4 regions of the Pseudoalteromonas sp. TAE79 genome follow, and region 3 is predicted to be linked to each of the others. Evidence: predicted binding sites of a transcription regulator. Region 3 holds the regulator's gene; each other region holds the start of a gene.
The links. Region 3 encodes sigma-54, which starts transcription at its own class of promoters, with help from an activator protein. Its sites were predicted from a motif close to GTTGGCACGNNNNTNGNNT; they were not measured.
Positions count from the first base shown of each region.

Region 1: the regulator sigma-54 is predicted to act here: its motif matches at 2,726-2,744, upstream of flgJ (flagellar assembly peptidoglycan hydrolase FlgJ).
Region 2: the regulator sigma-54 is predicted to act here: its motif matches at 2,191-2,209, upstream of L655_RS0122350 (TorF family putative porin).
Region 4: the regulator sigma-54 is predicted to act here: its motif matches at 3,364-3,382, upstream of L655_RS0105450 (EF-hand domain-containing protein).

Region 1 covers NZ_AUTL01000266.1:124,790-130,617, reverse strand. Annotated here, with positions in the region: gene flgG (flagellar basal-body rod protein FlgG) at 20-808, shown strand; gene flgH (flagellar basal body L-ring protein FlgH) at 825-1,508, shown strand; gene L655_RS0121380 (flagellar basal body P-ring protein FlgI) at 1,520-2,614, shown strand; gene flgJ (flagellar assembly peptidoglycan hydrolase FlgJ) at 2,781-3,797, shown strand; gene flgK (flagellar hook-associated protein FlgK) at 3,799-5,828, shown strand, end outside.
Region 2 covers NZ_AUTL01000275.1:10,512-16,339, reverse strand. Annotated here, with positions in the region: partial or broken gene L655_RS01000000126085 (M1 family aminopeptidase) at 1-523, shown strand, start outside; gene L655_RS01000000126080 (Bor family protein) at 719-1,018, shown strand; gene L655_RS01000000126075 (hypothetical protein) at 1,015-1,290, shown strand; gene L655_RS0122350 (TorF family putative porin) at 1,405-2,091, opposite strand; gene L655_RS0122345 (hypothetical protein) at 2,370-3,533, opposite strand; gene L655_RS0122340 (helix-turn-helix transcriptional regulator) at 3,689-3,889, opposite strand; gene L655_RS0122335 (hypothetical protein) at 3,898-4,317, opposite strand; gene L655_RS0122330 (AsmA family protein) at 4,550-5,828, shown strand, end outside.
Region 3 covers NZ_AUTL01000277.1:47,006-52,833, forward strand. Annotated here, with positions in the region: gene L655_RS0122645 (KpsF/GutQ family sugar-phosphate isomerase) at 1-47, shown strand, start outside; gene kdsC (3-deoxy-manno-octulosonate-8-phosphatase KdsC) at 48-599, shown strand; gene lptC (LPS export ABC transporter periplasmic protein LptC) at 596-1,150, shown strand; gene lptA (lipopolysaccharide transport periplasmic protein LptA) at 1,140-1,685, shown strand; gene lptB (LPS export ABC transporter ATP-binding protein) at 1,682-2,407, shown strand; gene L655_RS0122670 (RNA polymerase factor sigma-54) at 2,477-3,976, shown strand; gene hpf (ribosome hibernation promoting factor) at 4,003-4,290, shown strand; gene ptsN (PTS IIA-like nitrogen regulatory protein PtsN) at 4,295-4,747, shown strand; gene rapZ (RNase adapter RapZ) at 4,766-5,611, shown strand; gene L655_RS0122690 (HPr family phosphocarrier protein) at 5,654-5,828, shown strand, end outside.
Region 4 covers NZ_AUTL01000100.1:23,145-28,972, forward strand. Annotated here, with positions in the region: gene L655_RS0105425 (FlgO family outer membrane protein) at 1-261, opposite strand, end outside; gene L655_RS0105430 (amidohydrolase) at 365-2,041, opposite strand; gene L655_RS0105435 (calcium-binding protein) at 2,174-2,410, opposite strand; gene L655_RS0105440 (calcium dependent protein) at 2,420-2,656, opposite strand; gene L655_RS0105445 (hypothetical protein) at 2,843-3,070, opposite strand; gene L655_RS0105450 (EF-hand domain-containing protein) at 3,095-3,328, opposite strand; gene L655_RS0105455 (HAMP domain-containing sensor histidine kinase) at 3,659-5,116, shown strand; gene L655_RS0105460 (hypothetical protein) at 5,118-5,663, shown strand; gene L655_RS0105465 (sigma 54-interacting transcriptional regulator) at 5,666-5,828, shown strand, end outside.

The DNA of each region.
Region 1 (5,828 bases), on a different contig from region 3:
TTAAAGTGAGGACACGATTATGAATCCAGCATTGTGGATCAGTAAAACTGGGCTAGACGCTCAACAAACCGATATATCGGTTATTTCAAATAATTTAGCGAATGCGAGTACCGTAGGTTACAAAAAAAGCCGCGCTATATTTGAAGATTTACTTTATCAAAATATTAATCAACCAGGTGGTCGTTCATCGCAAGATACCGAAATGCCGTCGGGTTTAATGTTAGGTGCGGGTGCTAAAGTTGTAGCTAACCAAAAAGAGTTTACGCAAGGCAACATGTTGACCACCGAAAACTCACTAGATTGGATGATTTCTGGCGAAGGCTTTTTTGAAGTACTGCAACCAGATGGCAATATTGCTTACTCGCGCAATGGTCAGTTTACTACTGATGGCGATGGACGAATTGTAACATCGGGCGCTGGTTACGTTATTCAGCCAGAAATGAATGTACCTGATGACGCGCAATCAATTACAGTTTCGCAAGACGGCGAAGTATCTGTACGTGTTGCAGGGCAAGCCGATAACGTGGTCATTGGTCAGCTAACAATTAGTGACTTTATTAATCCATCGGGCCTTGAGCCAATTGGTCAAAACCTTTATACCGAAACTGCTGTAAGTGGTGCGCCGGTACAAGGTAACCCGGGTGTTGAAGGGTTAGGGAGCATTATTCAAGGCTCTCTTGAAACTTCAAACGTAAATGTAACTGAAGAGCTAGTAAATCTAATCGAAACTCAGCGTATTTACGAAATGAACTCAAAAGTAATTTCGGCCGTTGACGAAATGATGAGTTACATTAATCAACAGCTTTAATAGAGTAGGGGGAATTATGCGTAATATTATTTTATTTGCAGCGGGCACATTATTTTTAAGTGGCTGTATGTCTACGCAAAATAGTGAAGTAGTGCAGGACGACCCTTACTACGCACCTATGTACCCCGAGCCTATTTTAGAGCCGCTGGTAGCCACAGGTTCATTGTTTAATACTCATACATCAAACGACTTATATTCCGATAAAAAAGCGCTACGTACTGGCGATATAATTACGGTTAAATTGCAAGAGTCTACTCAAGCAACAAAAGCCGCTAAAACAGAAACAGACAAAGAAACTGACGCAAGCTTAGATCCCGTTATTGGATTAGGTGGTCTACCTGTAAATATAGGTGGCGATAGTATTCAGTTTGGTATTGGTAGTGATTCGTCGTTTACGGGCGATTCAAAATCAAACCAGTCAAACAGCTTAGTAGGCGATATTTCGGTAAATGTTATGCGCGTTTTACCTAACGGTAATTTAGTTATACGCGGCGAAAAATGGCTAACGCTTAATACCGGCGAAGAGTTTATTCGTTTAGAAGGGCTAGTACGCCCTCAAGACGTAAGCGCCGATAATACGGTTGAATCAAACCGCATTGCTAATGCACGTATTCAATACTCAGGTAAAGGGCAAACGCAAGAGGCGCAAAGTCCTGGTTGGCTTACACGTTTCTTTAGCAGTTCGCTGTTTCCATTTTAGAGGGTAACAACATGAATAGCCTTAAAGCTTTATGTTTAGTTGTGTTATTAGGTTGGCAGTTTACTGCCAGTGCTGAGCGCATAAAAGATGTGTCTATGGTTGAAGGTGTACGCTCTAACCAATTAGTCGGTTATGGCTTAGTGGTTGGTTTACCGGGCACCGGCGAGCAAAACTCATACACACAACAAAGTTTTAGAGGCATGTTGAACAGCTTTGGTATTACGCTACCTTCAACTCAAAGTCCTAAAATTAAAAATGTTGCTGCTGTTGCTGTACATGCAGAATTACCTGCATTTAGAAAACCCGGGCAAACAATAGATATTACGGTTTCTTCTATTGGTAGTGCAGGCAGTTTACGTGGAGGTACTTTACTACAAACTTTTTTAAAGGGTGTAGACGGTAACGTGTACGCTATTGCACAAGGTAGCTTAATTGTCGGTGGCTTAGGCGCACAAGGCCTTGATGGCAGTAAGGTTGTAATTAATACCCCTACCGTTGGTCGTATACCTAATGGTGCAACAGTCGAACGCACTGTAGAAAGCCCATTTATGCAAGGTGATTACATTACCTTTAACTTAAACCGCCCAGACTTTACAACGGCAAAACGCCTAGAAAAAACAATTAATGACTTAGTTGGCCCAAATAGCGCACAAGCAATTGATTCAGTTTCCATTCGTGTTATAGCACCACGCGATGCATCCCAGCGTGTATCGTATTTATCAACACTCGAAAACTTAGAATTTAAGCCAGCTGACATGGCTGCTAAAATTATCGTTAACTCGCGCACCGGTACCATTGTGATTGGCAAGAACGTTAAGCTTCAGCCTGCGGCTATTACGCACGGTGGCTTAACCGTAACTATTGCAGAACAACAAAATGTGTCGCAACCAAATCCGCTAGCAAACGGTGATACAGTTGTCACCCAGCAAAGTATTATTGATGTAAACCAAGATGACTCGCGCGCCTTTGTATTTAACCCAGGTGTAAGCCTTGACGATTTAGTTCGCGCAATTAACGAAGTAGGCGCAGCGCCTGGTGACTTAATGGCTATTTTAGAAGCACTAAAAGAAGCCGGCGCAATTAACGGACAGTTAGTTGTTATATAAATAACCCAAGCCAATAAATAACGTATTACTTAAGCCCTATATTTTTGAAATTAGGGCTTTTTATTTACAGCAACTTAAGTTTATTATTTTTATCTTCCTTGTTTTATCGGTAGTGGCTCAATTTTTGCATTTTTAACTGCATTATTCATTTTGTGTCAAAAAGCCGATGGAAACTAATCATCTCGATAAACAAAACTTTTTTGATTTAGGCAACTTAGATTCACTTCGTAAAGAAGCCTTAACGAGTGGCGATGCATCAACTGATGCCTCTAAAGCTGCGCTCAAAAAAGCGGCCGCACAATTTGAAGCTATTTTTACGCAAATGCTGCTCAAAGGAATGCGCAAAGCTAACGAAGCATTTGAAGACAAAGACAGTCCATTTAATTCAAGTGGCGTAAAGTTTTTTGAAGAAATGCACGATCAGCAACTTTCAACAGAGCTTTCATCAAATGGCTCGTTAGGCCTTGCCGATTTAATTGTTCAGCAGTTATCGCCTGAGTCTAAAAACTTTATGCCAGGCTCGGTGCTTAGAACAACCAACGATATTTTTAGCGATACACAAGTCGGATCCGCGCTTCCTCATGAGCAAAAAAATAATCAACCCGATCTTATCGTTAAGAGTACTAAGGCCGATATTGCTGAGCCTAAGGTTAATACTGCAGAGTCTAAAGCCGATAGCCCAACCTTTAAAAATGCAGAAGAGTTTGTAAGTTCAGTGTGGGAACACGCTAAAACTGCAGCACAAAAAATAGGTTTAAACCCTGCGGTAATGGTTGCACAAGCGGCACTTGAAACCGGTTGGGGTAAGCACATTATTAATAAAAGTGACGGCGGCAGTTCAAATAACTTATTTAATATCAAGTCAGATAAAAGCTGGGAAGGCGATAAAGCAAGCAAAGTAACGCTTGAGTTTGAGCAAGGCACACCCGTTAAAAAACAAGCCAGTTTTAGAGCCTACGATTCAATTAAAGATAGTGTGAACGACTTCGTTGATTTTTTAACGCAAAACCCACGCTACAAAGAAGCATTACAAAATACAGCAAAACCAAATGACTTTTTAGATTCATTACAAAAAGCAGGTTATGCAACCGATCCAAATTACGCCAGCAAAATAAAAAATGTGCTCAATAGCAGCCAGCTAAAAGACATTGCGGCAAACGTGATCCGCCAAGGAGTAGAGTAACATGTCGTTTAATTTATTAAACATTGCCAGTTCTGGGGTTAGAGCAAGCTCGGAGCTACTGCAAACGACAAGTAAAAATATCGCCAATGTAAATACCGTGGGTTACGTACGTGAGCGTACAGAGTTTACTACTATGGTTGACAACCAAGTAGGGCGAGGCGAAACATACCGATTACTAAATGAGTTTGCTCAGTCACAGCTAAATCGTGACACCTCTAATAAATCGTTTTTCGATCAATTTATTACTGAGGCTAATCGAGTTGATACTATTTTTTCTGAAGAGTCGAATAATCTTTCGACTGGTATTAACTCTTTATTTAATAACGTGCAAGAAGCGCTAAATCAGCCCTCATCTACTGTTGCTCGCTCATTAGTAATGACAGATGCGCAAAGCTTAATTGATCAAATGGATAGGCTTTCGGGCATCGTGCTTGATCAAAAAAGTATAGTGAACGAGCAGCTCGAAATATTTTCAGATGAAGCAAACTCACTCATTCAAAGTATTAGCACGCTAAATCAAAATATTGCAGCCGTTAACGGCACTAATAACGCCGCAGATGCGAGCTCTACCTATAACGAACGCGATAAAGCAATACGCGACTTATCAGAGCTAATAGACATAGAAACGCTTGATGGTCCAAATGGCGAAAAACTCGTTTTTATGGGCACAGGCGAAGCGGTTGTCATGCAAAATGGCGCATTTAACTTATTTTCGATGACGGGCGATCCTGATCCTAATTTTAAAGAATTCACGCTTGACGTTAATGGCGGCAAAGCTGTGCCGCTTGAAGTTGATGCCAGTAAATTAAAAGGCAAAATAGGTGGTTTACTTGCCTTCAGAGACGATATTTTAGTACCTGCGCAAAATCAAATAGGCCAAATGGGTTTAGCGTTAGCAGATGCATTTAATCAGCAAAATCACTTAGGAATGGATGCTAACGGTAAATTGGGCGGCGATATATTCACTATTCCTACGGCAAAAGGCTTTGCCTATCAAGCTAATACCGGTGGTGCTGGGGTTAGTGCAACAGTAGAACCCGGTAAAGGCAAGGAGTTACCGGCCAGTGACTTTATTGTGACTTATACTGATAATCCAAACGAAGTGAGTATTCAGCCAATCGATAATAAAGGCGAGCCGATAGGCCATGCGGCCATAGCCGTTATTCCTGCAAATAACATCATAGGTGAAGATGCTATACAACCAGCTACACCCGGTGATCCTAATGCAACGCCGCCAAAACCACCTACAGTTGAAGATTCATTTGGCTTAAAACTAGAAATTAATGGTACTGGTAATCCAGGCGATAAATTTCAAATTAAGCTCAATTCAGAAGCCGCAGCTAATATTACTCTCGCCACTGGGCGCGGTGAAGACCTAGCGTTAGCATCGCCAATACGCACCGCCGATGCTATAAATAATACCGGTAGCGGCGCTATTTCTGCTGGCAGTGTTACAAATATCTCAAACTTTACGAGTGAACCTTTAAACCTGTCAATTCCTTTAGGCATAGAGCCGCTAACATTAAAAAAAGTAGAAGAGCCTAATATGTATACTCTAAGTGATGGTACAAATACGACAGACTCTTTTGCAATTGACTCTTCAGGTAAAAATATAATTGCACAAGCGGAAGATGCAGGTGAACTAACTGATATTACAGCGTTTACAGCGGAAGAGTTAGGCTTTGATTTTGACATTCAAGGCAAACCAGCATTAGGTGATTCATTCACAATAGAGGCAAATAAAGGCGGCTTTGACGATAACCGTAATGGTTTAAAATTAGCAGATTTACAAAATGGTGAGTTAGTCCGTTTAAATGTAGAAACAACAGCAACGGCCGACAACCATAAAACGTTCAACCAAGCTTATTCAGGATTAGTGAGCGATGTAGGTGTTGTAACTGGTCAAGCAATCACAAGTGGCGCTGCATTTGACGCTCTAGCACAGCAATCTGAGGCATGGTACGAGTCGTTATCTGGAGTAAATCTTGATGAAGAGGCCGCAAATTTACTGCGTTTTCAACAATCATATTC
Region 2 (5,828 bases), on a different contig from region 3:
GATGGCGATTTATGATCGTTTAGGTGAAGTACGCTTAAATGCAGCACTTAAAGCGTTTTTGAATGAGTTTAAATATCAATCAACGCCATATCCAACCACACTTGATTTACTTAGTTATTTAAAGCGAGATGCAACACAAGCTGAACAACGTTTTATTGATGATCAGTTTAAATATATAACGCTTTATGAGCTTGAAATGAAAGAAGTGTCGGTTACAGATGATGTTGATGGCGAAGGTTTTTATACAGTAACACTGAGCGTTGAAGCAACTAAGCAGCATGCCGATGGACAAGGTGAAGAAACTGAGCAGCCGCTCGATGAGCTAATTGATATTGCATTGTTTAGCGACGACCCTGAAAACTTACTCGCTGAAGACTTTGTTATTTACTCGAAAAAGCATCAAATAGTATCTGGTACCAATACTATTGAGCTAAAAGTAAAAGAAAAACCATTATTTGCGGGGGTTGATCCTTACATTAAGCTGGTCGATAAAGACAGTAAAAACAACTTAGCTAAGTTTTAAAGTCTATTTATTTACTAAGGACTTAAACTGACTACTTTAAAGGCCGCATTTATGCGGCCTTTATGTGTAATAAACTGTATAAAACTTCATAGCGTTTCTACATATTCCCCACAGCTTTTTACGCTAATATTTTATGTTCTCTTATAAAGTTACCTTACTGGTATTTAGTTTATAAGGAAGAGTATGAAACCATAAATCATAGGGGCGATAGCATTAAGCCTCAGTGCTTGTTCTGCGGTAACCATTCAGCCACGGGCAACAGCAAAAATAACGAGCCAAGCTAATTACGAAGATAGCCGTCCATTTTATTTATGGGGATTAGTGGGTGAGCAGCGGGTAGACGTAAAACAAATATGTTCAAATACACCGGTTATTCAAATGCAGTCACAGCAAACGTTTAGTGATGGAGCGCTGAGTTTAATTACGCTTGGAATATACTCGCCTCATACCATTAAAGTGTGGTGCCAAGAGCAAGTACTAGGGGAGACATTATGAGCATCAAGCTATTTGCAGCCGGTTGCACACTGATTATTTTAACGGGGTGTACAAATATTTACTTTGATAACGGTATGCAGAGCAAAGTAAGCAATAAGACGCTAAAAAGTTCACAGTGGCATCATAATTTTGCACTTGCGTTGTACGAGGGATCAGAGCCGTTAGATTTAACAAAACATTGCCCACAAGGGGAGTGGCAAAGCGTTCATACGTATAAATCGTTTACTAATGGTTTAGCTGAGGTGGTTGTGAATCAAATTGGCCCAGCTTGATACCCTAAAACAGTAGAAGTACAATGTAATAAGGTACCATTTAAAGCAAAACAGCTATAAAACAAGAAAAGGGCCAAAAGGCCCTTCGTGTCGCAGCAAGTAACACATTCTTTCTTATAAATTAAAGTCTACAGAATAAGCAACGTAAGCTTTAATATCTGAGTCATCCATGTCTGTATCAGATAAACCAAAAGTGAACCCATCTTTCGAAATTGATACACCGTAATCTAAGATATTATCATCGCCAATAAAGTCACCTGAGTAGTGGCCTAAGTGAAGTGCCATTTCAGTGCCGTTACTGCCAACAGCAAAACCGTAGTCAGCTGTCAGGTAAAGTGAATCACCAAAGTCTGTACCATCACCACTTGCAGCTGATGTTGCAAGTACTGAAGCACCAAATGTAAAGCCTTCAACACTGATGCTACCGTAAATTTCAGAGAAATCGGCGTCAGCTTCAGAAGCGGCATCTGGGTAAGCGTAATAAATATAGCCAACATCGTAGCTAACGCTTTCGTTAATGTCGCCACCAAAGCCTGCATATAAATCAAGCTCATAGGTCATTTCATCTGCCCACGATGCATTTGAAGCCCAAGTACCTGCATAAAAGCCCGATTCATTGGCGTAATCAATACCGCCTGAAATAGCTGCATCGCCCCCAGTTTGCTCTTGACCACGCCATAAGTAGTTTGATGTTGCCGCTGCGTTTGCTGTTACTTCAGCATGTACGGCTGTTGACGTTAAAGATGTTGCGCCCATTAATGCTATAGCACTTATAGCGATGGTTTTTTTTAGTTTTAGCATGTCCATTTCCCGTTATATGATTTTTTGCTCGCCAAGGTTTTTATTATGTATTCGGAACCTTTAGGCTGACGGCTTTTTATTGTTTAACTAACGGGATAATTGCACTGTATGTGCCAGCTTCATTATTTTTTATTAAAAATTATTTTTTATATATTAAAAACATGAGCTTGCATTTTATAGATTGAGAAGAGATATGGCATGTAGGAAGACGTTGCGCACACTGCTGGTGCATAAATTAACCTAGCCGCACCATATAAGTACGGCTAAATTAGAAGTTTTTAGCCAAATATAGTGCGCATAAGGCTAATTGTTTCGTTTACACTACGACCTTTTTGAACTTCACTCACAATTGAATCGCGCTTACTGCGAATGTGCTCAGGAATATCGTCAGCAGCAAGTGCGCGGTCTACTAAAATTTCTGCAGACTCTTTACCTCTACGCTGAGTTTTACCTGTCGTAGTTGTAGTGCGTTTAGGCTTACTTAACAGTTTGATGTAGTTAGAGTTATCTGGTGTTTTAGCATCAGCATAGTGAAAGAAACATGGGATTAGCGCTTTAATAGCAACTAATTGTTCTTCTAACTCATTACTAGGTTTAGCCATTTTGTACCATGACATAGCTTGAATACCTTTTACAATATCTTGCCAGTAACGCTCAAAATCACTATTTTTAAGTTTAGAAACACCAAGGGCACCGCATAATGCATCTAACCGATTGTTTGTGATCGGAGTAAATATATCAGGGCGACGCATTGCAAGCAGTCGTGTTGCAGGCGCAAGTGTTGGTTTTTCGTTGTTGTCGGTAAATATTTTTGAATAAGCAGCAACAAATTGTTGATACTCATATTGAGTAATATCACCTTCAAGTGGAATATTCACTAGTGCATCGTCAAAAGCACCTGGTAAATCACCAAGCATTTGATGGAAGCTCTTTGCACTCTTTGTAGATGCAAACCATTCAACGTCAAAGTTGTATGTGCTTGGATCAAGTGATGCCATGTGCTTACCGCTAAACGCAAGTAAGTCTTCAGGAATCATATCTTTAAGAGATTGTTCACGAATGCTTTTAATGTAGTCTACTAAGCGAAGCTGTTCATCAAGAGCAATAACGTCTTTGTGTTGTTCTACAAATACACTTACTACAGGCCACGGAGCAATACGTAAAGTTTTAACCTGTAAAAAGCTGATAGCTGAAATAAGCTGATCGTGTAGCTTCTTAAGTACTGGTAATTGCTGCGGCTCTAGTAAATCGTAGTTCATACGATCTCTGCTTGCACTTAGCAATTCGTAACACCAAGGTAAAAAATCATCAGGGTGGTTTTCTACTTTCACGGCCATAAGGTTAAGGCTTAATTCTGAAGATTGCTTCAGAATGTTCTGATAGATTTGATTTTCTTGTTCGCCTAGCGTCATTTTTGACGGTGAAATTAGCAGTTTTTTCATGCCTTGTAGAATCTCCGGTTTAGATATATATTTTTTTGCTGGTCTATTTTAGCGCAATTACGTTAATAACAACAGCGCTGTCCTCCATACGTTGTAATTGAAGTAGCTAAATCGGTGTTTTTGCTAATAGAATGAGACTAACGCTTTAACATGTATCAATCATTTTTATCTAGTACAAAGAGACTTTCAACTGAGGTATTAAAATGCTTTGCTATTTTTAGAGCAATTATTACCGAAGGGGTAAATCGTGCCGTTTCTACTGTACTAATAGTCTTACGTGAAACCGCAATTAGATCAGCCAAGTCTTGTTGAGAAAGGCCTGCTTCTTTGCGGTATTTTGCAATTTTATTTTGCACTTTTGCTCCTAATTTTTGCTTTGCCAAAGAATTGATACGCCGTATATTAAACTCATTACAGCAAGGTAAAATGTAGCCATCATGCTGTGAGATACTTCTAAAGCAAGAGTATCGGAGAGTAAGTACACGCCACCCATACTAAAAAGTAAGCCAAGCACGACATGTTTATAGGCAATAGTGTCGATGGTATTTAAATACTCATCTTTATATGTAAGGTGGTATTTCATTCTCCATGTAAACCCGCCTCTGATCACAAACATAAAGAATGAACCTAAAAAAGCAGCAGTTCCTAAAAACAATAGTGGGGCTGATGTTTGATTAAGCATTGGGTAAACACTAATGATTAATAAAGTGACCCCCATGAATAATGAAAACCATGCATTTTGGCCCATAAATTTTTCTTCACTTTTGATATCGTAATTAGACATAGCTCATTTCCTTTTAAAATTTTTACAATATGCAACCTTAAGGTATCAATGTAACCTTAAGGTTTCATCGGGTCAATATTTATTTGTAACCTAAAGGTATCAAAATGTTTCAGGGGCGATTCAGGATGGGAATGTAATATCTAATAAAAAGCTTTTTTATCAGAACGACAATGATTTTAAGGCTAACACTCGCTATGATAAGAACATTATTTGCACGTTTGAAAGGACGATCATGAAAACCTTACTTAAAATTGTAGGTGTAATACTTTTACTATGTATAGCACTAATTGTTGCCGCACCGTTTTTAATCCCTACTGATACTATTTTTAACAAAGTTTCAGAACAGGTAGAACAAACAACTGGGCGCACTCTTACTATTAAAGGTGATAAAACACTTAGCGTATTCCCTGCATTAAAGTTAGAACTTAACGACGTGCATTTTGCAAATATGGAATCAGGTTCGCGCGCCGATATGGCGAGTATGAAACAGCTTGCTGTACACATACCTTGGTTTTCATTATTTGGTGGTGAGTTTAAATTAGATAAGTTTGTTATAAACGAACCAAATATCCTATTAGAAACCGACAAAAATGGTAAAGCCAATTGGCAGTTGTTTGATGCAGTTGCAGAGCAACCAAAAGAGCAGAGCCAACCAGGTGAAGCGATAAAGCTTCCAGATAACTTTGATATTGAGTTAGGTGAGGTTGCTATTTATGGCGGCACATTCACTTATCTAGATGGTCAAACAGGTGCCAAACAACAAATTAGCGATTTAGAACTCGCTATTTTACTTCCTTCACTTCGTAAAACATTAGAAGTAAAAGGAGGTATTACTTATATGCAAGAGCGTTTTGATCTTGATATAAAATTAGATACTCCTGCTAAAGCAATTGAAGGTGCTACTTTTAATGTTAAACAAACCTTAGATTCTCGTTTAGTTGATTTAACGTTCGAAGGGAGCATAGCTAAGCAAGGTCAAGATATTAAAGGTCAGTTAGCACTAAGCGGTGAGTCTGTTAAAAGTATTGCGAAATGGCAAGGTGTAGAGCTAGACGCTAAAGACAATGCTTTTAACGGATTTAGTGTAAACGGTAAAATGCACCTACTAGGTGAGAAATTTAATTTAGAAGATTTAGTTGCGACGTTAGACGCATTAGAAATAAAAGGTAAGAGCGAGCTTAACCTAGGTAAGCGTTTAGCAGTAAATGCTGATATTGATTTAGGTATGCTTGACTTAAACCCATATCTACCTGAAGCAGTGGCAAAACAAGAAGAGCCAGAAGAGCAAGAAGATAAACCTGCAGAGCCAGTAGTATGGGATGACACTAAGATTGATTTACGTGCATTAAATTCACTAGATGCAAATGTAGTGATTCGTTCAAGTGGATTAAAAGCAAATGATATTAAATTAGGCGCAAATCAATTTACTGTTGCTTTAAAAAATAGCGTTGCAAAACTAAGCCTAGATAGCTTTTCTGCTTATGAAGGGTCAGGTAAAGGCGTTATCAATG
Region 3 (5,828 bases):
TTGGCGCATTAAATATGCAAGACCTATTGAAAGCAGGAGTGTTATAAATGCAATTTGAAGAACTCTATCAACCGCTGAGCGATGATGCAAAAGCACGCGCTAAAAAAGTAAAACTACTTATATGCGATATTGATGGTGTATTTTCTGATGGCCGTATTTACCTTGGCAATCAAGGTGAAGAGCTAAAAGCATTTAATACAAAAGATGGTTTTGGCATTAAAGCACTTATAAACAGTGGCTTTGAAGTAGCTGTTATTACTGGTCGTCATTCACAGATAGTACAACAACGTATGAGCAGCTTAACCGTACAGCATATTTATCAAGGCCAAGAAAATAAGCTCATTGCCTATCAAGAATTAAAAGATAAACTCAACCTTAGCGATGAACAAATTGCTTATATTGGTGATGACGGTCCTGACATGCCTGTTATGGAGTTAGTAGGCTTTGCCGTTGCAGTAAATGATGCCCACCCACTTATTAAGCGTTTGTCACACTATGTAACGCAAATGCCTGGTGGTTTTGGTGCTGTGAGAGAACTCACCGATTTGCTCATGCTTGAAAATGGTAAAGCATTGACTACACAAGGCACTAGTTCATGAATGCAGCGCGCATAATATTAAGCGTTTTATTCATTAGCTGTATGGTTTGGCTTTGGTACCCTTATTTTACACAAACAAATATTGTGCCTCAGGCTGAGCCTGAAGTTATTGCTAAGCCTGATTACATAGCTATTGAGCTCAAACAGACAGCCTATGATGAGCAAGGTAAAATTAGCCACAAAGTCACTGCGGCTAAAATGGAGCTATACCAGCAATTAGGTTTCACGTTTTTCGAAAAACCCATTTTTACTTTATATAACGAACAACAAACGTGGCAAATAAATGCAGACGAAGCAACATTATACGAAGATAAACAATTAATTTTAGAAGGTAATGTGGTTGCCAAAAACTTAACCGATAACGCCATGATAGACAAAATCAATGCTGATAATATTCAGGTTGATATAAAGTTATTAACAATGCGTTCGGAGCAACCCGTCATTATCACTGGACCCAATTTAAAAATCACCGGTAAAGGCCTAGAAGCCGACTTAAAAACCGAAGTGATAAAACTAATTAACCATACGCGAACCATATATTATGACCAATAAAATATTAAAATCACTTATTATTCCTACACTTATACTAGCGTTTAATAGTAGTGCAGCAGAGCAAAACACGCAACCTGCTGCCAATCAAATTTCAATAAGCGCCGATAAGCAAGAAGGTCAATTAAAAGCTAATGTCGGAATTTTTGAGAAAAACGTTGAAATTATTCACGGTAACCGCCGTATCACAGCCGACCGCTTAGAAGTACATAAACGCGATGAACTTGGTGATAATAAACAATTATTAATTGCTACAGGTAGCCCTGCGCACTTTGAAGAAAAGCAATCAGATGGCACGACTATGAGCGCCAGTGCTGACGAAGTACGTTATGATGTATCTAAGCGTTTTTTAACGCTTGTTGGTAATGCACAAGTATCGCAAGCCGGACAAAAAATAAATGCTAAAAGCATTACCTACGACATAGAGCAGCAGCTCATCAGTGCCGAAAAAGATGAAAACTCAACTGACCGCGTTCACACAATTTTAGTACCGATCGAAACTAAAAAAAGTAAAAAAGGCGATAAAGGTCAACCATGAGCACATTAAAAGCAGAACTATTGGCAAAAAGCTATAAAGGTCGTGAAGTTGTAAAAAACGTCGGCCTTGAAGTACAAGCTGGCAGTATAGTTGGCTTACTTGGCCCTAACGGTGCTGGTAAAACAACGACTTTTTATATGATTGTAGGGCTTGTTCCTAGCGACAAAGGTAAAATATCTATTGATGATAACGATATTACTCTTTTACCTATGCATAGTCGTGCTAGATTAGGCATAGGCTACTTACCACAAGAGTCATCGATTTTTAGAAAGCTGACTGTTTATCAAAACTTAATGGCCATTTTAGAAACGCGCAAAGAACTAAATAAACAAGCCAGAGAAGACACGCTCAATAACTTATTAGATGAATTTAGCATACAACACATTCGTGATAGCCAAGGTATGGCATTATCGGGTGGAGAGCGTCGTCGTGTAGAAATAGCACGAGCACTGGCAGCAGATCCTAAATTTATATTACTGGATGAACCGTTTGCCGGTGTTGACCCTATTTCGGTATTAGATATAAAGAAAATAATAGAACATCTTAAAAATCGTGGGATTGGAGTATTAATTACCGACCATAACGTAAGAGAGACCCTTGATGTTTGTGAAAAAGCCTACATTGTTTCTCATGGGGAGCTGATTGCATCAGGTACTCCAGAGCACGTATTAAATGATAAAACAGTACGCGATGTTTACTTAGGCGAGCAATTTAGGCTGTAACATTTACGCCATGTCTTTAAGCATCTGCTAGTATTAATTATAACAACATAAAAGGATTGTTAGAGATACATGAGGCAATCACTACAGCTGCGCATGGGCCAGCAACTTACAATGACTCCACAGTTGCAACAAGCTATTCGTTTGTTGCAACTCAGTACATTGGATCTCCAGCAAGAAATACAAGAAGCTCTCGACAGTAATCCACTATTAGAGGTTGAAGAGGCAGACTATTCTGAAGACGCTGCTGGTAAAAACGAGCAAAAAGCTGATACCGATGACATAACTGTTAGCGCATCTGCTGATGATGCTCCGAGCGAATATGAACAAGATACTGGTGAAGCACTTGCAAAAGACACGCTAAGTGACGACATGGCTATGGATGTTAGTTGGGATGAGTACATGAGTGCCGCTCCTGCAGCCTCATCAGGTCCAATGCCTGAAGACGAATCAATATACCAAGGCGCCTCTACTGAAACGCTCCATGAGTATTTAATGTGGCAATTACAACTAACGCCATTTAGCCCTACCGATGAAGCCATCGCTATTGCGATTGTAGAGGCCGTCGATGATTCAGGTATTTTAACATTAAGCTGCGAAGAGATTTTAGAAAGCTTTAATCAAGAAAACGAAGATGATAACGAAGTCGAACTTGATGAAATTGAAGCCGTATTAAAACGCATTCAACTGTTTGATCCTGTTGGTATTGCTGCACGTAGTTTACAAGAGTGTTTGTGTATTCAGCTTAATCAATTTGATAAAGAAACACCTTACATTAATGAAACGAAAATGATTTTAACCGAGCATATTGATCTATTAGCAGCTCGCGACTATCGTACATTAATGAAAAAAACTAAGCTCAAAGAAGAAGAGCTTAAAGAAGTGATGACACTAATACATACTCTCAACCCAAAACCTGCAGATACTATTGTAAGGGAAGAATCTGAGTATGTTATTCCTGATGTGTCAGTTAAAAAAATTAAAGGCCGCTGGGTTGTCGAATTAAACCCAGATAGCATGCCTAAAATTCGTGTTAATAGCCAATACGCGGCAATGTCTCGCACTGTAAAATCAAGTGGCGACAGCCAGTTTATTCGCTCACATTTACAAGAAGCTAAATGGTTTATTAAAAGCTTAGAAAGTAGAAACGACACGCTATTAAAAGTTACTAATTGTATTGTTAAGCAACAACAAGGCTTTTTTGAACATGGCCCTGAAGCCATGAAACCAATGGTTTTAAATGATGTCGCTGAAATGGTAGAAATGCACGAATCGACAATTTCGCGTGTGACTACTCAAAAGTACATGCATACACCCCGTGGTATATTTGAGCTTAAATATTTTTTCTCAAGCCATGTAAGTACTGAAAACGGTGGTGAATGTTCATCTACAGCAATACGTGCGCTTATCCGAAAATTAATCGCAGCAGAAAACTCAGCAAAACCATTGAGTGATAGCAAAATAGCGGATATATTGGCTGAGCAAGGAATTAAAGTAGCAAGACGTACAATCGCAAAATACCGTGAATCTCTTGCTATTCCACCGTCAAATCAGCGTAAAAGTCTGATTTAAGACGCTAAACTAAGAGGGTAATGCTTATGCAACTAAACTTAACTGGTCGTCACGTAGAATTAACCGATTCACTAATAGACTATATTAATACTAAATTTGCGAAGCTTGAAAGACACTCTGATCATATTAATAATGTTCATGTCATTCTCGATGTAGAAAAATTAAATCAAAAAGCAGAAGCCACAATACACGTAAGCGGTGCTGAGCTATTTGCCTCTACAGAACATCAAGATATGTATGCCGCTATTGACTCGTTGATCGACAAGCTCGATCGCCAAGTAATCAAACACAAAGAGAAGCTTGCTCGACACTAATATGATGAAATTAAGTTCACTTATATGCCAGGACTGCAGCAAAGCTGCGGTCCTTTTTAATAGCAAAAAAAGAATTTTAGAGTTCATTAGCGAACTTGCTCACGACAAACTTCCGTATTTACCGCAACAAGATATTCTTAATGCTTTAATGAGCAGAGAGAAATTAGGTAGTACAGGTATAGGGCGTGGCATTGCTATTCCTCATGGAAGAATGAGCGGTGCAGAAGAGCCTTTGGCTTTAGTGCTCGTTAGCGAAACTCCAATAAACTTTGATGCAATCGATAATCGCCCTGTTGATATTTTTGTCGCACTCATCGTACCAGATGGCGATAACCAGCAGCACTTAAAGACTCTAGCAACCATTGCTGATAAACTAAACAACAAAGATTTTTGTAAACAGTTACGCAGTGCAAAATCTGATACTGAGCTTTACCAAGTTATTGTCGATCAATCATAGTTTTATAAAGGGTGTTAAATGGAGTTAATTATCATAAGCGGCCGTTCTGGTTCTGGAAAGTCGGTTGCTTTGCGCGTTGTAGAAGATTTAGGTTATTATTGCGTAGATAATATTCCAGTAAACCTACTACCTTCATTAGTTCGCAGTGTGTCTGATAGCTACGATAAAATTGCTGTTAGCATAGATGTGCGCAACATCCCTAAAGAACAAGATGAATTTAACGATATTCTTGAATACTTGCCTGGCTTTGCAAACCCTACGTTGTTTTATTTAGATAGCGACGATCAGACATTGATCAAACGCTTTTCTGAAACACGCAGATTACACCCACTATCAATAGACTCGTTGCCCCTTGATTTAGCCATCAAAAAAGAAAAAGAATTACTTGATGTATTAACCACTCGCGCCAACTTTATGATAGATACGACTGATTTAAGTGTTCATCAACTCGCTGAATCTATTCGTGAAAAGATTTTAGGTAAAAAAGATAAGCAACTGATTGTCACATTTGAATCATTTGGTTTTAAACACGGTATACCAAAAGAAGCAGACTACGTATTTGATGCACGCTTTTTACCAAATCCACACTGGGAACCAGAGTTAAAGCCTTTAAATGGGTTAGATCAACCGGTTAAAGACTATTTAGCTAATCACAGCATAGTGCAAAAATTCACATGGCAAATTCAAACATTTGTACAAACGTGGTTACCACATTTAGAACGAAATAACCGCAGTTATTTAACCATTGCTATTGGGTGTACAGGCGGGCAACATCGCTCTGTGTATTTAGCGCAAACTATCGGTGAAAGTTTCGCAATGACACATCCCAATGTAAAAATTCGCCATCGCGAGCAAGAAAAATAATATAGCTGAATAATCACCTGTTCAGCTTAGGTAGAGTAAGTTATGCATTGTGAAGATACCTTTTTAATAAAAAACAAATTAGGCTTACACGCCAGAGCAGCTACTGTGCTTGCGCAATTAGCAGTACAATTTGATGCGACAATCACATTATTCCAAGATGACAAAGAAGCAGCAGGCGATAGCGTACTTGCACTAATGTTACTTGAAAGTAGCCAAG
Region 4 (5,828 bases), on a different contig from region 3:
CATATTTTCAATCAGCTTCATTGCTAATTGCTCTGTATAATTACTTAGTAACTTACTGCTGTTAATTGGGCGGTAATTATTTTCAGGAAATTGCCAGTTACTCACGCGAGGCTGATTATTCTCAGCATAGCGATTATGGGCGTTATTATAGCCAATATTGTTATGTGGTGCATGTCCATTATAAACAGGGTGAGTAGAACAAGCGGATAGTGATAGTGTAAAAAGTGCCGATAAAGTAAGAGATATCTTTTTTGATAACATGTTTTCTTCCTGAAACATAAGGGAATTTTATAAATACCCCTCTTTATCGACACACTTTTTGATTACTTTAACTAAATTTAATAATTACTTTGTTTATTTTTGATTATGGTGTTTTTTTAATCTCTTCTTTTTTATAGCGAAGTTTACCTGCAACCCAGGTTTGTAGTACGTTCGTCTTGTATATCTCGTCAACAGGTACTTTAAAGTAGTCTTTATCAAGTAAAATAAAGTCTGCCCATTTACCTTTTTCTAAACTACCCACCTTAAATTCTTGATGGGCTGAATAAGCGCCACCGAGAGTAAATGCACGTAATGCATCTTCGCGGCTTAGTACTTCACTTGCGCGCCAGCCGTTTTCAGGTAGTTTGTTATGATCCATGCGTGTAATGGCTGAATACAAACCATCAAATGGATTTGCAAGCTCTACAGGGTAATCAGAGCCTGCTGCAACCACCGATCCTTGCTTTAAAAATGTTTGCCAAGCATAGGCACCGCTTAATTGTTTTTCAGTTAAGCGTTGCTCTGCCATATGCATATCAGAAGTGGCATGTACTGGCTGCATTGAAGGGATTATTTTTAACGCTTTAAAGCGAGGGATATCCTCAGGCGTTACAATTTGTGCGTGCTCTATTCGGTTACGTAGTAATATACCGCCCGTTTTTTTAAACACATTTTGATAAGCATCAAGTACTACTTTATTTGCTTTATCGCCAATTGCGTGGGTATTTGCGCTAAAGCCGCTTTTAAAGCTTTGTGTAAAGAGCGCTTCGAGTTTTTCTTGTGTTTCAAGCATTAAACCATGGTGACCAGGTCTGTCTGCGTATTCTTCAATCAGAGCGGCTCCGCGAGAGCCAAGTGCGCCATCGGCGTAAACTTTAACACTGCGAATTTCCATAAAGTCATTTTTGTCGTGGTATCGGCCTGCCTTTAACATTGTGCCTAAATCAGGACTTGCACCACTTAGCATTGCCACAATACGTAATGGTAAATTACCAAGGTCGCCGCGCTCTTTGTAAACCTCCCATGTGGTTTTATCAATACCTGCATCGTGAGTAGAGGTAATGCCTAAACTTAATAAATGCTTACCTGCTGCATCAAGTGAGTCACTTATATCTTGTTTTGAGGGGGCTGGCATATGCTGGGTAATTAGCGATTCTGCTTTATCTACAAAAATACCTGTAGGATTACCAAATTCGTCTTTAATTATTTCACCGCCTTCAGGCGCTTTTGTTTTGGCTGTAATACCAGCAAGTTCGAGCGCTTTTGAATTAACCAAAATGGCGTGGCTGTCAACCCGCGAAAGAACCACAGGTCGATCGCTAACTATTTTGTCTAAATCTTTAGCTGTAGGAAAGCGTGTATCAGCCCAAAGCTCTTGGTTCCAACCTCGCCCTATAATCCAACCTTGTTTATTATCGGCAAATACTTTTAGTTTATTTGTTACTTCATCAACCGATTTTGCGCCGCGTACGTCAAGTTGCGATAAATTATCTCCTAGGCCAATAACGTGCCCATGAGCATCAATTAAGCCAGGTAATAAGGTATTACCGTGCGCGTCAATTAGCTTAGCATCTGGGTAGCTATCTTTAAGTGTTTCGCTACCTAGTTTTACTACCTTGCCATTTTTAATAACGAGGGTAGAAAACTGCTGTACTTCACCTTTGTATAAAGGGGTATAACCATTGGCGTTATAAATTACTTTTGTTTGTGCGAGAGTGTAACTAGAACTAGCGCAAAGGCTGGCTAGTATGAGTGGTTTGATTATTTTTTTGAGCGACATAAGGCATTATTTTTTATTGTTAGTGCGTTAACACTAGCAAACCCAACTTTATAATACCAATATGTGAGACAAATTATGATGAAGAAAAAAGCAGTAAAGCTAGAACATAAAATATCTAGCTTTTGAAAGGGTTTATTTACTAGCGTATAAACTGTATTCACTTAGCGTTAGCTTGCCGTCTTTGTCTTGATCGTAGCTTGAAAACCGAGACCACAAAGCGGGGTCTACAGCGGTTTCTGAACGTGTTAAAAAACCATCCTGGTTTCTATCAAGTTTTTCAAATTGCTCTGCAACATTGTTGCTTGCAGCAAAGCCTAATGTGCTAAAAATACTAAACGCAAAAAGCGCTATATAGCTTGTTTTTTTCATGAAAAATACTCAGTAGAGGTTATTGGTAAGGTAATTTTTAAATTCGATTAACGAAATTTGGTTATCTTGGTTTTTGTCCCATTTTACAAATGTGTTTAATAGTTGTGGTTGGGGATCAAGTTCGTCATGCGTTAAATAGCCACTTTTGTCGCTATCGAGGTGATCAAAGCGTTGCTTTACATCAAGTGCAGCGGCATCAAAGCTTAATAGCATTAAGATGCTTACAATAAGGGGAAGTATCTTCATGGTGTTCCTTCCAAAAGATGTATTTAAAGTTTGTGGCTAAAATAAAGTGAAAAGGAAAAAGCACTTGCCGTAATTTAACTCCCAACATTAAATCCTTTTACACACTCCCTCAGGGATTATGGCAAATGCTTTTAAGCTCAGTTTACCTGTAACAAGCTTAAGTAAACCTTAATCAGTAATTACTGATTAAGGTTTAAAGCTTTCAAATTCTTTTTTTGAGATTTTTTCATCACCGTCTTCATCTAAGTCGGCAAATTGTCTCATTACTTCCTTGTCTTCCTTTGCTTCTGCAATTGATATTTGTCCGTCCATGTCTTTATCTAAGTGGGCAAAACGCACATTTGTTGGCGATGCAATTACAGTGGCACTAATTGCTAAAAACATTAATGAAAAAGCGGCTATAAGTTGTTTCATAATCACGTTCCTTATTAAATGAGTTTATTGAATAAATTTTTTGAATTCATCTAGCGACAATTGCCCATCTTGATTAGTATCAATTTGAGAAAAATTCTCGTGTAACACAGCATCTTCACCTGCTTCGGCTTCACTTAATGTGCCGTTACTGTCTTTATCAAGTTCGTTAAAAGTCGCGTGAACGTCCATTGCGTGTGCATTAGCGCCTAAAAAGCCTAAAGCCAGTAATGATGAAATTACTAAAATGCGTTTGTTCATAATTATTTCCTTATTGATTAAAGTTAGTAACAGCATTACAAAAATGATGCCAATAATAATTGTTATTAATTTTCAAATGCTTAGCGTTTTAACTTGAGGGGAGTGAGAATTTTTTACTGGGTTTATTGTAATTTTTGTGCGCCTTTTGCAACATTATGCAGTGAGATTAAAGGTAGGGTTTAAAAAATCAATGGTTTACGTTGTCTCTATTTGGCGACACATTGTTTTATAGTGCTGGCTGTTAATCGTATTAAATATAATTGCTGGTTCAGCTAGTGTATAAGGTAAGCACTTAATAATAGAGCGCTTAACTTAAAAGGACTAAACGAAATGCCAGCAACCATAGCTAAAAAATACCAAGCAATGCTTAACTGGCGGCCTAATTTAATTGGGCAATTTGCAATGAGTATGCTGCTTTCGCTACTTCCGCTTTCTATAGTGGTGATCGTATTTTTAAATTCGCTTAATAAGCAATTAGCGGTTACTCAAAGTATTGTGAGTAACAACTACCAAGTTACTAAATCGTTTAACACTTTAAAGCAAGAACTCAACAGTCTTGAACGCGCCACTAGGCAAAACTGGGTATTAAAAAGTGAATCGCTAGATAAGCTTATTGTCGATAAATGGCAATCATCCATACAAAGCATTGATGAACTCAAATTTGTAAACACGAATAAAGAGTATATCAACCAATGGCAACGCTTATATACCACCTTACAAACCGCGCATGTAAAACTCGTTGAGCAAAAACAACAACAAGCTGAGCTATTTGTGCCAGTGAGCGATTTAATTGCTGAACTTACTTTATGGTTACGTGATAAAAACGAAGCGCAAATTACCAATAACCAAAATGAGCTGACAAGCTTGCAAGCCTCATTTATAAACTGGCTGGTGGCACTTATTCCACTTACTTTAATTGTAGGTGGTGGTTTTTTATGGCGCATAAGTGGGCGACTAAAAGGGTTAACCACGGTTATTGATAAGTTAGGACAGGGACATTGGCAGCAAAAAATATCAGTTAAAGGTTCAGCCGAGCTAGTTGAGCTAGGAGAGAAGCTTCAGTGGGTGCAAGAGCAACTACATATGCTTGAGCAGCAAAAAGATACTTTTTTACGCCATGTCACCCATGAGCTAAAAACGCCGTTAGCTTCAATGGTCGAAGGTACTGACTTACTAACTGATGAAATAGTAGGCCCAATTACAGGTGAGCAAAAAGCGGTACTTGAGCTTATTAGCCAATCTATGGTGCGCCTTCGTACAATGATTGACAGTTTATTGAGTTATAATGCGATTCGTACCAGTAAAGACAGTCTAAGCGAAGTTGAATTTAGCCTCCTTATTAATAAAATAAATAGCCATTTTGAGCATCGCTTAAGTGCGCGTGAGCAGGCTCTGCAATGGAAAAATGACTTACCAAATAAACCGCTTGCTTTACCTAGTGAGCTTATTGAGATGATTTTAATTCAGCTTATCTCAAATGGCTTAAAATTTTCAGAAGATAAGCAAAGCGTTACTATTAATTTAGCGCTTGAGCAAAATCAACTTTGTATCGCTGTGCTCGATAGAGGGTGCGGTATTAAAGAGCAAGAAAAAACTCAAATTTTCAGCGCATTTTATCAAGGTAAACACAGTAAAAATGTTACGCTGCAAGGCAGTGGGCTGGGCTTAACTATTGTAAAAGAGTCTGTTGAACAGCTAAGAGGTACACTTACTGTTGAACATAATGAGCCACATGGTTGCCGGTTTTCAATTAAAATTCCCATAACAAAAAATCTAGGAGTTAATTAACATGCGCTTGCGTTTAATCGCTATTTTATGTGTGCTCAGTAGCAGCATGGTTATATCTGGTTGTGAAATTAATAATGGGCAAGAAGAGCGTGTGTCAATTACACCAGCACCTGTGGTCGATACTAAAATAAAAAACGACAAAAACAGCAAACCAAGCCCAAAACCCAGACCAAAAATAGAACCTAGCTACCCTCCAGCAGAGCAAGTTATTGCATGGCACGCTAATCAGTGTGGCGGATTTAAATTGGTGCCAAAAAAAGATATTTTTACAGGCGAAAACGATCTTAAACGCTTTTTTAAATTTATGTGCTTAAACATAAATGATGATCCAAATACAGTAATGACTAAGTTGCTAAAACTCGATCTTGCTTACTTTTGGCCAGATGATATAAAGCAATATTTATGGCTTCAAAAGCAACAAGTGACTATGCAAATAAATGCTAAAAAAGAGCAACAAGCACTTAACAATAAAATGCAAGAAACCCTCTCATCGTTAGCAACAATTGAGCAGCAGCTTTTACTACGAGAAGAAACTAAGGAGCAGTAACTATGGCAGCAACTAAAGTGCAAGGTGCAAAAGTATTACTCGTTGACGACGACGCTAGCTTATTAAAACTGCTCGCTATTCGTATCGAATCAAAAGGGTACGAAGTAACGACCTGTGAAAGCGGCTTAACCGCACTACAAATACTTAAAAGCCAAGTGTTTGACG